3 regions of the Janthinobacterium sp. 75 genome follow, and region 3 is predicted to be linked to each of the others. Evidence: predicted binding sites of a transcription regulator. Region 3 holds the regulator's gene; each other region holds the start of a gene.
The links. Region 3 encodes FNR, which switches genes on or off when oxygen is low (the NO sensors DNR and NnrR bind a similar motif). Its sites were predicted from a motif close to TTGATNNNNATCAA; they were not measured.
Positions count from the first base shown of each region.

Region 1 (3,273 bases), 2.9 Mb from region 3:
ATAGCCGCGCCAGCCGTACATCTTGCGGATCAGCAAACTGGCCGCTTCGCGCCGGCCACGCGAATTGGCCATGCGGATATGAAAGCGCTGCAGGTCGAGCTCGTGCTCCATGGCCGGGTCGATCTGTCCCTCGCCCACCACCAGGTCACTGAAGGTGCCTGGCGTGTCGAAGGAAATAATGGGTTCATCTTTCACGCTCATCTTGTCCTCACGTTCATCGGCCGCCATCGCGACGGATTGAAGCCAATGCATTGAGACAAGAAAAAGTCGAGAAAAGTTCCCAATTCCAGACAAATAAACAGAAGATGGTGCCTTTGGATGGCAACATTGCGCGCTGAAATTTACTGAAGAGTACAAAAAGACAAATGTCACTGCGGTTTTAATATTGCTGAGTTCGCTACTAAAAGAAGCTCTCCGGTATCAACAGCACGTCACCCGGCCGCATCATGACGTTGGCGGAAATATCGCCACTCTTGAGCAGGTCATCCAGGCGCACACCCAGCTGCTGCTGCCTGCCATCGGTCGTGCGGATGATGCTGGCCTTGTTGCCAGCAGCAAAGTCCGTAATGCCGCCCACGGCGATGAGCACATCCATCAGCGACATGCCCAGGCGGTACGGCAGCGCCTGCGGCTTGGCCGCCTCGCCGATGACCCGGATCTGCTCGCCGTACGGGCCGGAGAAATTGGTGACAATGACCGTCACCACCGGTTGCTGGATGAACTTGCCCAAGGCGTGCTCGATGTCGCGCGCCAGCTGGGTCGATGTCTTGCCGCTGGCGGCCAAATCCTCGACCAGCGGCGTCGTGATCTTGCCGTCCGGCCGCACGGCCACCGTTAGCGACACTTCCGGATTGCGCCACACAACGATGTTGACGGAGTCGCCCGGGCCGATCAGGTAATCGTGCATGGGGGCGCTGTCGTCGGCGGGCGCCAGCGGATAGCGTGCGCGGCAGCCCCCCAGCAAGCTCGCGCTACAGGCCAGGACCAGCGTGTGGCAGACAAATGCACGGCGAAACGGATTCATGCGGGGCCTCTTCGAGTCGATGGCGCGTCCATGGCAGTTCCCGCAGAACCAGCCTGGGCCGCGAACTTCCTATGATTATTAAAACCCGGCAAGTGAACCTTGAGGCGTATCAAGAAGCAATCATCTTGGGAAATCTTGCCCGACAGGCGCTCTATACTTTGCTTACTCAACAGGCAAGCATTCCTTGCAAGACGCCGTTGTCCGCGCCGCCCAGCCATCGACCGTGCAGCACCGTCACCTGAAGGAAGCGACATGGAGCAATTGATACAGCAACTGCTTTCCAGCCTGAAGGGCATCTGGAAATACCGCTGGCATGCCGTGCTGGTGGCATGGCTGGTGGCGATCGGCAGCTTCATCAGGGTGATTACGCTACCCGACGACTTCCAGACGTCGGCGCGCGTGTTTGTCGATACGCAAACCATCCTCAAGCCGCTGCTGGCCGGCATGACCAGCGTGCCGAACACGGAGCAGCAGGTGGCCATCATGAGCCGCACCCTGCTCAGCCGCCCGAACGTGGAGCGCGTCATGCGCATGGTCGACCTCGATCTCGATTCGAAGACCGTGCGCGAACATGAAGCCCGGCTCGATGAGCTGATGAGCCGCATCAAGATCACCGGCACCAACGCCTACGATATCTACACCATCAGCTACAGCGGACGCGACCCGAAGCTGGTGCGCGACGTGGTGCAAAGCCTGCTGACCATCTTTGTCGAAGGCAGTTTCCAGGGAAAAAAAGGCGATTCGCAGAAAGCCGTGCAATTCATCGACGAGCAGATCAAGAATTACGAGGACAAGCTGAGCGCGGCGGAAAACCTGATGAAGGAATTCAAGATCCGCAACAATCTGCTGCTGCCGCGCCAAGGCATCGACTATGGCAGCCAGTTGCAGATGTCGTCCGATAGTCTGAACAATGCGAAGCTGGAATTGCTCGAGGCGGAGCAATCGCGCAAGGCCATCCTGAGCCAGATCGAGGGCGACGAGCCCGTGCTCGACCTGGAGCCGAACGCGTCGGCCATCACGAACCCGGAACTCGACGAGCGCATCGCCTCGCTCAACAAGAATCTGGACAGCCTGCGCATGCAATTTACGGAGTTGCACCCCGACATCATCGCCTCGAAGCGCCTCATTGCCCAGCTGGAAGAGCGCAAGGTCGAGGAAAGCAAGCTGAAAGCGGCGTCAGGCGACCCGGGCAAGAACTACAGTCCCATGCTGCAGCAGCTGAAGGTGGCGCTGACGGACGCGGACGCCAAGGTGGCCGCCATCCGCGCCCGCGTGCAGGAATACAAGGCGCGCAATGAGCGCCTGCTGGCGCAAAGCAATGCCGTGCCCGAGGTGGAATCGCAACTGGCGCAACTGAACCGCGACTACATCATCAACAAGGAAAACTATGAAAAGCTGATTGGCCGGCGCGAAGCGGCCAAGCTGTCGGGCGAACTCAGTTCCACCACCGAGATGATGGCCTTCAAGATCATCGATCCGCCCACGGTGCAATATGCGCCCGTCGGCCCGAACCGTCCGCTGCTGTTCAGCGCGGCGCTGGGCGCAGCCCTGGTGGCCGGCATCGCCACGGCCCTCTTGATCAGCCAGGTGCGCCCCACCTTTCTCAGCCCCGCCGAACTGCGCGATGCCACGGGCTTGAACGTGCTGGGCACGGTATCGATGAACTGGACGCCGCTGCAGCAGGTGCGCCGTCGCCGCGCCCGCTATGGATTTACCGCCTGTCTGGGCAGCCTGTTTTTGCTGTACAGCGGGGTCATGACGGCCGCCCTGCTCAAATTCTAGACCACGCCACGGGAGCGACGATGACCAGCAAGGAGTGCATCAGCAAGGACAGCGGCAGACAGGATGGCCTCATCCCGGGCGTGGCGGAAACCCCCATGCCGTACGCAGCGGACGACGCCGATGATGCCGACAGCGCGGACACCCTGGCGGCGGCCAGCAACCCCCAGTACCGCGCCCTGAACCTGGCCAGGCTGGCGGAGCAAGGCATGCTCACGCTGGAAGGCGGGCGCAGTTCGGTGGCCGAAGACTTCCGCATCATCAAGCGCCCGCTGCTGCGCCAGGCGCGCGCCAGCGGCGCCGAGGCCATCCGCCACGGCAACCTGATCGTCGTCACCAGCGCCATGCCAGGCGAAGGCAAAACGTATTGCGCCGTCAACCTGGCCATGAGCATCGCCATGGAAATGGATATCACGGTGCTGCTGGTCGATGCCGACGTGGCGCGCCCGTCCGTGCTGAAAGTGCTGGGC
Region 1 is NZ_SORD01000001.1:3,881,610-3,884,882, reverse strand. Features, by position in the region: gene C8C89_RS17725 (long-chain N-acyl amino acid synthase) at 1-201, opposite strand, end outside; gene C8C89_RS17720 (XrtA/PEP-CTERM system exopolysaccharide export protein) at 401-1,024, opposite strand; gene C8C89_RS17715 (XrtA system polysaccharide chain length determinant) at 1,277-2,806, shown strand; gene C8C89_RS17710 (XrtA-associated tyrosine autokinase) at 2,827-3,273, shown strand, end outside.
Region 1: C8C89_RS17715 (XrtA system polysaccharide chain length determinant) is a predicted target of FNR. The motif match lies at 1,124-1,137, and genes of this name have one in related genera.

Region 2 (3,273 bases), 590 kb from region 3:
TCCACAAGGGCGATGCTGACGGCATGATCTGCGGCACCTTCGGCACTACCCAGCTGCACCTGAAATACATCGATCAGGTGCTGGGCAAGCGCGCCGGCAGCAATGTCTACGCGGCGATGAACGTACTGATCATGCCGGAGCGCCAACTGGTGATGGTCGACACGCACGTCAACGAAAACCCGGATGCCGAGCAGCTGGCCGAGATCACCATCATGGCCGCCGAAGAGATGACCCGTTTTGGCCTGTCGCCGCGCGCGGCCCTGCTGTCGCATTCGAACTTCGGTTCCAGCGACAGTGCCTCGGCGCAAAAGATGCGCGCCGCGCTGGCCATCATCAAGGAACGCGCGCCGGACCTGGAAATCGACGGCGAAATGCACGGCGATACGGCCCTGGACAGCAAGCTGCGTCAAAAAATCATGCCAAACTCGGCACTGAAGAACGACGCCAACCTGCTGGTCATGCCGAACATCGAATCGGCCAACATCGCTTACAACCTGGTGAAGACGGCAGCCGGCAACGGCATCGCCGTGGGCCCGATCCTGCTCGGCTGCGCCAAGCCCGTGCACATCCTGACGCCATCGGCCACCGTGCGCCGCATCGTCAATATGACGGCACTCTGTGTTGTTGATGCCGTAGCACAACGCAAGGTCTGATCATTAGCACTTCCTGAAAGCCGCGCCATCCGCCAGGGTGGCGCGGCTTTTTTACGTCAGTGCGCCATCAGCACGGGCAAGGTCATCTGGCGCAGCACCGTTTCCGTCACGCCGCCCAATAAAATTTCGCGGAAGCGCGCGTGGCCGTAACCGCCCATCACCAGCAGCTTGGCATGCACTTCGGCGGCCATGGCCAGCAGCGCCGCGCCGATGTCGCCCGTGGCGACGGCCGGGCGCACTTCCACGGGCACGCCATGGCGGCTCAGGTAGGCGGCGATGTCGGCGCCCGGATGGCGGGCCGGCTGCGCATGGCCGGCCGGCGGGTGCAGCAGGGCCAGCACTACCAGGCGCGCCGCGCGCAAGAGGGGCAGGGCGTGGCCGATGGCGCGCGTCGCTTCCATGCTGCCATCCCAGGCCACCACCACGGTGTTGTTGACTTCCGCAAACTGGCCGCTGCGCGGCACGATCAGCACGGGGCGGGCCGCGTTGAGCATCACGTAGGGCACCAGGTCGCTCATTGCGCCGGGCAATGCCTCGCTGTCGTCGTGCTGGCTGAGCACCGTCAAGTCGCTGTAACGGGCGCTGACGGCCATGCCGCCATCTTCATCGTCTTCGATCAGGCGCCGTTCCAGCGAGACGGCGCCGGCCTGGCGCGCCAGCGTCTCAAACTGGTCCAGCGCCCGTTCCGCCTGGCCGTGCAGTGCTGAAATCTGCGCCGCCACGGCGCCACCGCGCATGCCGCGGTTGTTTTCCAGGGTAAAGCGCGACATGCCCGTCATGGCCGCGCCGATCAGGTGCGCCTGGTGCGCGTGCGCCAGCCGCGCCGCGATGGCGATGCGCTGCGGCGCATGACGCGACAGGTCGGCGTGGACCAGGATGGATTTGTAAGCCATGTTGTCACTCGGTAGTCAGGATGGCAACAAGGCTAGAACGGCAACACGGGCAAGTCCAGCATTGCCGTGCCGGATGGCGTTTTTCTTATGCGGGACTTGATATGGGTCAAAAAGAGACAGACCATGGTCATTTGCAATCCCATCGCGACAAAATGCCGACCTACTTGATATGCATCAATATGCTCGCGGCGCAGCCAGCGATAATGGTCGTGAACTCCTTGCCCTTCCAGTGGTCTGCATCGGCGTCGGCAGCATCGTGTCGGCACTTCTTTGTGTGACGCAACAACGCTGGCCGTGGCGGGAGTTCACTTAATTGTAGGGCTGCAAGTCCAGCCACACGGCATACGACAGGCGCTTGCCATTCCACAGCCCGCCGCCGCGAATGACGGCATCGCACGAGGTCAGCTGGCCCGCCAGGTCCTGGCGGCCCAGATTGCGACGCAGGCGCAGGGCATCGTTGTGCGACAGGTAGCCGACCAGCAGGCCATCGATGAAGACGGCGATGGCCTTGTCCTGGAACGGATTGGCATCGTCGCAGACGAGCAGGGCCAGGCATTTTTCTTCCGCGTTGCCAGGGCCGTGCTCGCCGGCCAGTTTGGCGATGGCGGGCTGGTACATCGATTCGTTTTCCACTTCCGACGCAAAGCGCCCCTCGTCGTTCCAGTGATGTGCCGGGGCACCGGGAGGAATCGCCGGCACGTACTGGCGCACCGAGACGAGCGGCTTGTGCAGCGGTTTCACGGGTGTGCGGCCGCTGAAGACGTAATACAGCAGGGCGATGACGATGACGATGGCAAGCAGGTAAAGCATGGTATCTCTCTGATTTCTAAGGTGGGAACCGGGGCGCGGGCGGGCTGCGCGGCGTTGCCGCTACTATAGCAAGTTCGTCGCCTGGTTCCGGGTAAATCTGGCCATCAGATGGCGGCGCCGGCGCAGTGCGCGCGGGGCGTTCAGTACGATGGGCGAGGCGCCCGTCAGCCCCGAATAATACTGGCCGTGCTGGCGCAGGACGATGGCATAGTCGCGCAGCGCGTGGCCGTGCGCCAGCATGCGTGCGTCGCAATCGACTTCGATGGCAAAGCGCAGCCGGTGCAGCTGCCACCACAGGGACAGGTTCCACGGCATGAGCACGAGCAATGCGTAGGCCAAGGCCAGCAGCTGCGGGTCGCGCGCGGCCAGCCGGCATTGCGCGTGCGCCAGCAGCAGCGCCTGCTGCCGGGGTGGAATCAGTTGCAGCCAGACGGGCATCACGATGCGGGGCCGCAGCAGCCCCGCCACGCACGGGCCGATGCCGCCGCTCAGGAACACGGGTGTACCCAGCAAGCTGGTCTTTTCCCAGCGGCGCTGGTGCGACAGCAGCCAGGCGCTGCGCAACGCCAACAGCAGTAGCATGCCCACCGACAAGACAAACCAGCCCAGTTTCAGCTGCGCCTGTTCCGCCGGCATGGCCGCCAGCACGCCCGGCAGCCATGCCAGGGGTACGATGACGGACGCGGCAATGGCCGCCAGCCACAGCCAGCGCGTCGTGCGCCCGCGCCGCTGCAGCAGGTGCTCGGCGCGCGAGGCGCCGGCCGACAGCAGCAGCGCCAGCGCCATGCTGCATAGCAGCCAGGCAGGCCTCGGGCGCCTAGCGCTTCAGCGCCATGCCGACCGAGGCGGGCGCTGTGTGCTTGAAACCGAACTGCGCATACAGGTCTTGCGCCTGGCCATCGGCGATCAGGCTGACA
Region 2 is NZ_SORD01000001.1:1,564,629-1,567,901, forward strand. Features, by position in the region: gene C8C89_RS07180 (NADP-dependent malic enzyme) at 1-653, shown strand, start outside; gene C8C89_RS07185 (universal stress protein) at 710-1,546, opposite strand; gene C8C89_RS07190 (hypothetical protein) at 1,856-2,356, opposite strand; gene C8C89_RS07195 (M56 family metallopeptidase) at 2,420-3,142, opposite strand; gene C8C89_RS07200 (GNAT family N-acetyltransferase) at 3,174-3,273, opposite strand, start outside.
Region 2: C8C89_RS07185 (universal stress protein) is a predicted target of FNR. The motif match lies at 1,711-1,724, and genes of this name have one in related genera.

Region 3 (3,273 bases):
TGTCGAGCCTGGTATTGCCCAGCAAATAGACCATGCCCAGCACGGCATTGAGGGGCGTGCGGATTTCATGGCTCATGTTGGCCACGAAGTCGCTCTTCGCCCGGTTGGCCGCCTCGGCCCGGTCGCGCTCCAGTTCCAGTTCCGCCGCGCGCGATTCGAGTTCCTGCTGCAGGCGGTCGCGTTCGCACATCAGGCCGTTGAACGCCTCCGTCAGTTCGCCGATCTCGTCGCGCTGCTGCACTGGCACGGGCGTGAAGCGGCTGCCGCTGGTGCGCAGGGCCAGCAGGGTGTCGCGCAGGCGCACCAGCGGCGACAGCAGGCGCACGGTAACCCAGCCCAGAACAAAAGCGGCCAGCAGCGAAGCGAGGATGCTCCACAGCACCAGCCGGTACAGCACGCCATCAAACGGTTCGAAGGCATCCTCGATGGGTAGCGAGGCGGCCAGCAGCCAGTTCACCGATTTCAGGCGCTTGAAGCTGTTGACGGCCGTGATGCCGCGGCTGTTGGTGCTGACCATGCTGCCTTCGCCATCGTCCTTCAGCATCTGGGTGGTCGTCAGGTTGGCGTTCGGCTGGCGCGGCTGCAGCAAACGGCTGGTATCGGGGTGCAGCACGTAGCGCGGCACGGCGCCGCGCGTGAGAATGAAGTAATAGCCGCTCTTGCCGATCTTTTCCGAGCGCAGGCGCCCCAGCAGGTTGTCCTTGTACAGGCGCAGCACGCCGATCACCACACCGGCTACCTTGCCATCGGCGGTGAGCACGGGCGCCACCATCTGCACGATGGGCATGCCGCTCGATTTGCCCAGCATCGGCTCGGTGATCATGGGCTGGCGCGTGCGCAGGACGGTCTGGAAATACTCGCGCTCGGCAACGTTGATGCCCGCGCGGCCCGTGACCAGCGGCATGTCGGCCACGATGGCGCCTTGCGCATCGAGCACCAGCACGTCGTCGAACAGCACCAGCATCGAGCGGCGCGCATAGTATTCGCGCAGCTTGGCGGGTTGGGCGATCAATTCCGGCGGCTGCTGCCTGGCCGTCAGGGTGACGATTTGCAGCAGCATGCCCAGCTTGTCGTCGAGCTCGGCGGCGGTGCGGGTGATCAGGGCAGATTGCTGGCTCAGCAGTACTCGCGTGAAGTCAGCGCGCATGTGCTGCAACTGGATCATGGTGACCAGTGCAATCATGGCGATCGAGGTCAGGCTGGTGGCCAAGGCGACTTTTGCTTTGATGCCGAGAGGCTTCATGATTTCCTTTTCAGTACCGGGCGGCACAGGCGGCAGATAATGCTGTCAGGAATTTTCCTATCAATACATCAACTTGGCAAGCGGTGCCGCGCAAATTGCCCTCGCTGCAAGGGCTTTTGACGATGTTGCCATATAATTAAAGTCAGAACGTCGTTTATTCAGCGCAATTGGGGTGAAATTGGCACACGGCAACCGTGTATGCAGTAAACTCGGTATTGCATTTTCTAAAAGGTATCGACATGACTGAAGCGCTTCTCACTCCCACCTTGCCCACAGTGACCGTGGAAGCGTTGCGTGCGCGATGCTCGACCTGCAGCATGCATCAATTGTGCCTGCCGATGGGCCTCGATGTGGGCGACATGGACAGGCTGGACCAGATCATCGGCCGCCGCCGCAAGATCGTGCGCGGCGCCTCGCTGTTCCGCATCGGCGACTCGTTCCAGAACCTGTACGCGATCCGCCTGGGCCACTTCAAGACGTACCAGATCAATCCGGGTGGCGAAGAGCAGGTGACGGGCTTCCAGATGGCAGGAGAACTGCTGGGCATGGACGCCATCAGCGCCGACCGCCACCACTGTAATGCGGTGGCGCTGGAGGATAGCGAAGTGTGTGAAATCCCGTTTTCCAGCCTGGAACAATTGCTGGGCAGTATGCCTACCCTGCTGCGCCATTTCCACCGGATGATGAGCCAGGAAATCACGCGCGAGCAAAGCGTCATGCTGTTGCTGGGCAATATGCAGGCGACGCAGCGCTTTGCCGCCTTCATCGTCAACCTGGCCTCGCGCTATGAGGCGCGCGGCTATTCGGGCAGCAATTTCCAGCTGCGCATGTCGCGCGAGGAAATCGGCAACTACCTGGGCCTGACCATCGAAAGCGTCAGCCGCTTATTGTCGAAATTCAAGAAGGAAGGCTGGCTGCGCGTCTCCAACCGCGAGATCGAGATCTTGCAGCCGGCCAAGTTGAAGGCCATTACGGCCGGTACGGACGTCTGCAAGTAAGTCTTACAGCTCTTCATCCGCGTGCAGCGCGATGCTGCGCTGCAGCGGCCAGGTCCAGATGCCGGACAGGCGCCACTCGCGTTTGTCGTTTTCCACCAGCACTTGCCAGCGGCTGCGCTCGAGCATCGGCAGCGCTACCGAGAAGTTGCCGGCCGCATCGGGCTGCACCAGCAGCTTGATATCTTTTTCCGGCAAGGTCGCATGCGCCAGATGCAGCTGCAGCGGACCCTGGTAAGCCTTGCCGAAGCTGTGCACGGAACCACTGAGGCGCGCTGACGCCACGTCATACGACAGGCTGGTATCCATCGCCAGGTCGCTGGCGACAGTATCGCGCCGCAAGTCCTGGTTGATCGCCTTTCCCTGCTTGTAGTAATCGCCCACCACCAGCGCATCAGGCTGCGTAAACGCGATATAGCCCATGAAGCTGCCGACGACCACGGACAGGCCGGGACCGATCATCAGCAGCCATGGCCAGCGATGCTTGTACCACGGGGCAACGGGGGCTTGCAGCTTGAGACTGTCGGACATGATATTTCTCCTGTTTAATCGGCCAATCCCCATCCGGGGACTGGCCTTCCTACATTAGCGCGGTACGATGAATACCGCGCTTTCACGCACATGCAACGATGGGTCGTCCAGCGAGTGCAATTCGATCGCAATCTTGTTCGAACCCTTCTCGCCCACGCCGTGCGGCACGCGCAGGCGGATCGGCCAGCCCAGCGTTTCCGTCGGCTGCAAGGTCACTTCTTCGCGCGTCAGCAAGGTCAGGCCCTGCAAGCCGGAAGCGCTGATTTTAAAATGCTGGGTTTGCTCCGAGGTGTTCATGATCTGCAAGCGGTAAACGTTTTCGATCATGCCGTCTTCCACTTCGCGTCCCATCGAACCGCGGTCGCGTATCACGTCCATTTTCAGGGGCGTGCGCAGGGCCAGCGAAGTACACACGGCGATGATGATCAGGGCCAGGATGGAAGTGTAGATCAGCACGCGCGGGCGCATGGCGCGCTGGCGGATCTGCTTCGAACTGAAGTTGTT
Region 3 is NZ_SORD01000001.1:977,461-980,733, forward strand. Features, by position in the region: gene C8C89_RS04590 (response regulator) at 1-1,243, opposite strand, end outside; gene fnr (fumarate/nitrate reduction transcriptional regulator Fnr) at 1,483-2,241, shown strand; gene C8C89_RS04600 (FixH family protein) at 2,245-2,769, opposite strand; gene ccoG (cytochrome c oxidase accessory protein CcoG) at 2,824-3,273, opposite strand, start outside.